2 regions of the Streptomyces sp. NPDC041713 genome follow, and region 2 is predicted to be linked to the other one. Evidence: riboswitches for the same ligand, from Rfam matches in the RefSeq annotation. Region 2 holds a riboswitch; the other holds the start of a gene.
What was found. Region 2 has a riboswitch for glycine ahead of gcvT (glycine cleavage system aminomethyltransferase GcvT). Riboswitches for the same ligand answer to the same signal wherever they lie in the genome.
Positions count from the first base shown of each region.

Region 1: linked by a shared signal. The riboswitch ahead of gcvP (aminomethyl-transferring glycine dehydrogenase) and the one ahead of gcvT (glycine cleavage system aminomethyltransferase GcvT) in region 2 are both predicted to bind glycine.

Region 1 covers NZ_JBVIZY010000013.1:9,311-12,706, reverse strand. The annotation lists gene gcvP (aminomethyl-transferring glycine dehydrogenase) at 1-1,449, opposite strand, end outside; glycine riboswitch at 1,638-1,738, opposite strand; gene ACZ6CV_RS30610 (PRC-barrel domain-containing protein) at 1,883-2,263, shown strand; gene ACZ6CV_RS30605 (DNA polymerase IV) at 2,318-3,396, opposite strand, start outside.
Region 2 covers NZ_JBVIZY010000009.1:50,091-53,486, reverse strand. The annotation lists gene ACZ6CV_RS25740 (enhanced serine sensitivity protein SseB) at 121-900, opposite strand; gene ACZ6CV_RS25735 (AAA family ATPase) at 945-1,649, opposite strand; glycine riboswitch at 1,797-1,905, shown strand; glycine riboswitch at 1,906-2,019, shown strand; gene gcvT (glycine cleavage system aminomethyltransferase GcvT) at 2,055-3,179, shown strand; gene gcvH (glycine cleavage system protein GcvH) at 3,277-3,396, shown strand, end outside.

The sequences.
Region 1 (3,396 bases), on a different contig from region 2:
CTGGTGGAAGACGGGGTGGGTGAGGTAGTCGTCCGCGCGCAGCAGGCCGTCGGGCAGCGTGTCCGCGACGGTGGCGTCGAGCGCGTCGACGTCGGCCTCGACCCCGAACGCGCCCCACACTGCGGCGAGTTGGGCCCGCGTGGTGGTCTCGTCACAGGCGAGGGAGACGTGGTCGGCGTCGACCAGGCGGATGTTCACGCCGCCTTCGCGGGCGGCCGCGACGAGCTCCTCCGCGCGGCCCTCGGCGCGCACGGTCAGGGTGTCGAAGTAGGCGCCATGCACGACTTCGACGCCGCCGGCCGTGAGCCCGGCCGCGAGCAGCGTCGCGTACCGGTGGGTGCGCCGGGCGATGGCCTTCAGGCCCTCGGGGCCGTGGTAGACGGCGTACATTCCGGCCATGACCGCGAGCAGCACCTGAGCGGTGCAGATGTTGCTGGTGGCCTTCTCGCGGCGGATGTGCTGCTCACGGGTCTGCAGCGCGAGCCGGTAGGCCTTGTTGCCGTCGGCGTCGACGGAGACGCCGACGAGGCGCCCGGGGAGGCTGCGCGCGAACTTCTCGCGCACCGCCATGTAACCGGCGTGCGGGCCGCCGAAGCCCATCGGCACACCGAAGCGCTGCGTCGTGCCGACGGCGATGTCGGCGCCCAGCTCGCCGGGAGAGGTGAGCAGCGTCAGGGCGAGCAGGTCGGCGGCGACGGTGACGACGGCGCCGATCTCGTGCGCCTGGTCGATGAGCGGCTTGATGTCCCGTACGGCACCGGAGGCGCCCGGGTACTGCACGAGGACGCCGACGACACCGCGCTCGGCGACCTCGGCGGGGATGCCGTCGCTCAGGTCGGCGACCACGATCTCGACGCCGGTGGGCTCGGCGCGGGTCTGGATGACGGCGATGGTCTGCGGCAGCGCGTCGGCGTCGACGACGAAGACGCCGTTCTTGACCTTGCCCATGCGCCGGGACAGCGCCATGGCCTCGGCGGCGGCGGTGCCCTCGTCGAGGAGCGAGGCCCCGGAGGTGGGCAGGCCGGTCAGCTCGGCGACCATGGTCTGGAAGTTGAGCAGCGCCTCCAGGCGGCCCTGCGAGATCTCCGGCTGGTACGGCGTGTACGCGGTGTACCAGGCGGGGTTCTCCATCACGTTCCGCAGGATGACGGGCGGCGTGAACGTGCCGTAGTACCCGAGTCCGATCATGGAGTCGAGGACCTGGTTGCGGTCGGCGAGGGAGCGCAGCTCGGCCAGCACCTCGGCCTCGGTGCGCGCGCCGGGCAGGTCCAGCGCCTCGGCGTTCTTGATCACATCCGGCACCGCGGCGGCCGTCAGCTCGTCGAGCGAGCCGTACCCGACCTGGGCGAGCATCTTGGCCCGCGCTTCCGCATCGGGCCCGATGTGCCGCTCCTCGAAGGGGATGCCCTGCTCGAGCGCGGAGAGCGGGATGCGATTGGTGGCAGTCATGGCGGAGGCCTCCTGGTCTGCACGACCTGCGAGGGGTACCACGGCGCGGGTACCCGGACGGCCTCCCCCTCTGTCATCTCAACCTGAGAGCTTCACAGTCCCGTCATGTCGACAGATCTGCTTTCACCGTCGGTGAGGAGGGGTTTCGAACGTGCCCGCCCGACGCCCGCCCTGCTTTCCAGAGTGACCTCGTCCGTGCGGTACTGGATGCCTGAGAGATTCCGGGGAGGATTTGCTCCTTCGGCGCCTCCGGGAACCGTGTTCCGGAGAGCTCTCCCGCACGGGGTCAACAGCCGAACGCCAGCCTACCAGCGAGGACCACGGCCGATCCCTCGAGTGGCCACCTGCCCCGAAGTGCTCTTTCGTAGTGACTACGAACGAATAAGGATGAGTTACGCCCGGTTTCGACAACCCGCGACCATCTGGAGGGCCCGTGCAGACCGACATCGATCCGCGCAATCTGATCGGCCGCAAGGCGTTCGACCGGAACGGGACGAAGATCGGCACGATCGACGAGGTCTACCTCGACGACGCCACCGGGGCCCCGGAGTGGGCCGCCATACGCACCGGCCTGTTCAGCCGCGACGCCTTCGTGCCGCTGGAGCCGAGCGAGCTGGGCGAGGACGGCACCGTACGGATCCCCTTCGACCACGACCTGATCAAGGACGCCCCGGACTTCGGGGTGGGCCGCCACCTCTCCCCCGAGCAGGAACTCCAGCTCTACCACCACTACGGCCTGGACACGACACCACCGCGGACGCCGCCTCCACCCGACCAGACCTTCGGCCGCATCGCGGGCACGGAATCCCCCTGACGCCATCCCCCTGACGCCGTCCTGATCCCGTCCTGATCCCTTCTGCCGGCGGCCTCAGCCCTCCCCCTGGTCCCCCACCTCCGCCCGAGCGACACCGGAGGCGTTCTCGAGCCCCTTTCCGGGCTCCGCCCCGGCCACCGCCCCCAGCGGCACCGCGGCGACCAGTGGCAGCGGCTCGGCGGGCACCAGATCCGGGTCGTCCGTCCGGAAGGTCTTCACCCGTCCCGGAGCCGAATACGGCGTCTCGAAGCGCACCGTCACCCGCCCGAGCCCGCTCCCCTGGACCCACCCGTGCCCGTACTCGCTGTGCCGTACGTCGATCCCAGCCACCCACCGCCGCTCACCGAGCGCCACCGACTCCTCGGCCACGACGTCACCGGCCCCGGCATCGCCGCCTTCGCCCCCGGAACCGCCCTCCACGCCCCCCTGCGCCGCTCCCGCCGCCTCGGCCGACTCGACCACGACGGCCTCCGCCCCGGCCGCCCGAGCAAGCGCCTCGGCGGCCTGAGCCTGCGCCTGGGCCTGGGCCTGGGCGAAGAGGTCCTCCTGCGTGTAGTCCGCGAGGCCTGAGACGCCGACACCGAGGAGCCGCACCCCTCCCGTGGTGTCCACGGACTCAAGGAGCCGCGCCGCGGCCTCCCGCACCACCCCGGGGTCGTCCGTGGGCCCGCGCAGCGTCTCGGAGCGCGTCAGCGTGGAGAAGTCGAACCGCCGTACCTTGAGCACGATGGTCCGCCCCGAGTGCCCCGCCGTCCGCAGCCGCTCCACACACCGGTCGGCGAGCCGCGCGACCTCACCGCGGATCCGCACCCGGTCGTGGATGTCCACGTCGTACGTGTCCTCGACGCTCACCGACTTGCTCTCCCGCTCGGCCACCACGGGCCGCTCGTCGAGCGCCAGCGCCATCGCGTATAGCGAGCCCCCGTGCGCCTTGCCCAGGAGTCGTACGAGCTCGTCCTCGCCGGCCTCCGCGAGCTCCTCGACCGTGATGATCCCGGCCCGCCGCAGATGGTCCCCGGTGGCCGGGCCCACACCCGGCAGCGTGCGCACCGACATCGGCCCGAGCATGGCCCGCTCGGTCCCCGGCGCTATCAGCCGGAGACCGTCCGGCTTGGCCTCCTCGGAGGCGATCT
Region 2 (3,396 bases):
GGTCATGGAACCAGCTTAAGCGGCGATCCCGGCGCGGACTTGACGTACGACACCTCGGGTCCCGTCGTACGGCGCCCGTGGCCCGGCCCGCCGCTTTCGGCCCCGGCGCGCCGCCCGGCCTCAGCCGACGCGCTGATAGAAGGGCCGCACCCGGGCCCGCAGCCAGTCCCCCACCGGGTCCTGCGCCACGTCGAGCAGCACGAGGTTCACCGCCCACGGGACCGGGGCCTGCCCGAGGGCGCGGCCGAGCGCCTCCATGGGCAGGTCGCGGGCGTTGCCCTCCCAGGTGGCGAGTTCGACGCCGACGAAGAGGGTCGGGTCGTCGGTCTCGACGTCCGCCAGGCAGCGGCGCGCGGTGAGCACGACCCCGCTCGCCTCGAACTCGCGGCCCGCGGCGGCCAGGAAGTCCACCGGCTCCTCCTGCCAGTCCGGTTCGTAGAGCCGCACGCGGCCGCCGGTGGCGGGGCCGTCCAGCGCGGAGCGGCCGGCCCTGCAGAGCTCGGCGACGGCGGCCGGCGGCAGCGGGGCGCCGACGGTGCCGTCCGGGTTGAGTGCGATGCCCAGCTGCGGGGGCAGGCCGCGGGCGAACTCCACGGCGGGCGCCACGGTGCACCCCATGCGGTCGGCGGCGGCGCCGAGCGCCTGGCGGAACTGCTGCTCGGAGGTGAAGACGGGGACGTACGCCTGGCCCTCGATCTCCAGCGTCGGCAGGTCGAGGGTGCCGCTGTCGGGACCGCCGCCGTTCGGCAGCGGGATCCATATCGCGCTGCGGCCGAGGACCTCCACGATCCGGCCGCCCGCCGATTCGGCGGCGCCGAGGGAGGCCGCGAGGACCTCCTCCAGCTCGTTGCCCGGCCAACCCGCGTACGGATGGGCTTGTGCCTGCGCCGGAAAGTCCATCTGTCCAACCCCTGCTCGCGACCGCTCTGCCTGCGGCTCGAACCCTAACGCCGGGCGGGTCGGCCGTCGAAGGCGATCCCCCGCAGGACCTGCGCCGCCGCCCGGTCCAGGAGCACCGCCGAGCCGCAGCCGCGCGGCAGGTCGCCGCGCTCGGCGGCGTCGACGAGCCGGCCGACCGTCCTGCGGTGGCGCGCGAAGGCGTACCGGGAGACGCCGCGGCCGCGCTCGCGCTGGCCCGCGAGCGCCGTGTCCACCGGCACGTCGAGCAGCAGCAGGTGCAGGACGGCGCCGCGCCGGCCCGCCTCGCGGGCGAGCCAGCGGCGCACCCACGGCTGGGTGCCGCAGTCGTGCACCACGACGCTCGCCCCGGAGCGCAGGTGGCGGCGCAGTCCCGCGTAGTGCGCGAGGCGGACCAGGGGGCGGTAGATCACGTACGGGAGGAGGCGGGGCATGCGGCCGGCCCAGCGGTCGCGGGTGTCCTGGGAGTCGATGCGCGGGCCGGTGACGGCCTGCCGCATGAGGGTCGACTTCCCGCCACCGGGCAGCCCGGAGACGACGACCAGGTCGCCCGCGCCGAAGGTGAGGCGGTGCGGGCTGTGGCCGGAGCGCCGGCGCAGGTCGCGGACGACGGCCACGGGGAGCGGGCCGCAGCTCTCCCGGGCCGGGGCGGCGACCTGCTTGGGCAGCGCCACCCCCGTGGTTGGAGCGAAGACGCCTGTCCTGCTGCGCACCGTGATCGGCCTCCCCATAGCGGTCACGTACTGCTTCCCCGTCAAGTGTAAAGAGAAGGTAATGCGGCACAACCGTGCGCGGGCCGCGCGATCCGCTGCCGGTCACGGGTCCCCCTGGACAGGGTCGCGTGCAATGATGAGCCCGCCAACTCCATACCGGCCGTTTGAATCCGCGCGGGAGAGTCTCCGGGACCAGCAGGTGCTGTGTCGTCCGGGGCGCCGAAGGAGCAAGTCCCTCCCTTGAATCTCTCAGGCCCCGTACCGCGCGGGCGAGGCACATCTGAAAAGCGGGCCGCCCCGGCGGTCCCACCCAAGGTGCAAGCCGTACGTCTCGGATGTCGAGACGCCTGCGGCGAACCTCTCAGGTTCCGATGACAGATGGGGAGGATCGACCTCGCCCGTCATGCCCTGGGAGTTCCCTTCATGAGCACTGCCCCCCGTCTGACCGCCCTCGACGCCGTACATCGCCTCCTCGGTGCGACCATGACCGATTTCGCGGGCTGGGACATGCCGCTGCGGTACGCCAGCGAGCGCGACGAGCACAACGCCGTGCGCACCAAGGCCGGCCTCTTCGACCTCTCCCACATGGGCGAGATCACCGTCACCGGCGCCGAGGCCGCCGACTTCCTGAACTTCGCGCTGGTCGGCAACATCGGCTCGGTCGGCGTCGGCCGCGCCCGCTACACCATGATCGTCGCCGAGGACGGCGGAATCCTGGACGACCTGATCGTCTACCGGCTCGGCGAGACCGAGTACATGGTGGTCGCCAACGCCTCCAACGCGCAGGTCGTGCTCGACGCGCTGACCGCCCGCGCCGACGGCTTCGACGCCGAGGTCCGCGACGACCGGGACGCGTACGCGCTGCTGGCCGTCCAGGGCCCGGAGTCCTCCGGCATCCTCAAGCAGCTCACCGACGCCGACCTGGACGGTCTGAAGTACTACGCGGGCCTGCCGGGCACCGTCGCGGGCGTGCCCGCCCTCATCGCCCGTACCGGCTACACCGGCGAGGACGGCTTCGAGCTCTTCGTCTCCCCCGGCGACGCGGAGAAGCTGTGGGGCGCGCTGCTCGATGCGGGCACCCCCGTCGGCCTGGTCCCGGCCGGCCTCTCCTGCCGGGACACGCTGCGCCTGGAGGCGGGCATGCCGCTGTACGGGCACGAGCTGACCGCCGGGCTGACGCCGTTCGACGCCGGACTCGGCCGGGTCGTGAAGTTCGAGAAGACCTCGCAGTCGGAGAGCTTCGTGGGCCGCGCCGCCCTCGCGGCCGCCGCCGAGCGCGCCGAGACCGCACCGCCGCGCAAGCTCGTGGGCCTGGTCGCCGAGGGCCGCCGGGTGCCGCGCGCCGGTTTCCCGGTGGTCGCCGACGGCAAGGTGATCGGCGAGGTCACCTCGGGCGCCCCGTCCCCGACGCTGGGCAAGCCGATCGCCATGGCGTACGTCGACGCCGAGCACGCCGCCCCGGGCACCCAGGGCGTCGGCGTGGACATCCGCGGCACCCACGAGCCGTACGAGGTCGTGGCCCTGCCGTTCTACAAGCGCCAGAAGTGACGCCCAGTGTGCGGCCCGGCGCCCCGGCGCCGGACGTGACCCCCCGCACACCGTCCCCGTTCCGCAGCACCCACCCGCGTACAGGAGAATTCAGGTCATGAGCAACCCCCAGCAGCTGCGTTACAGCAAGGAGCACGAGTGGCTGTCGGCCACCGAGGAGGGCGTGTCGACGGTCGGCATCACGGAGCACGCCGCGAACGCGCTCGGTGACGTCGTC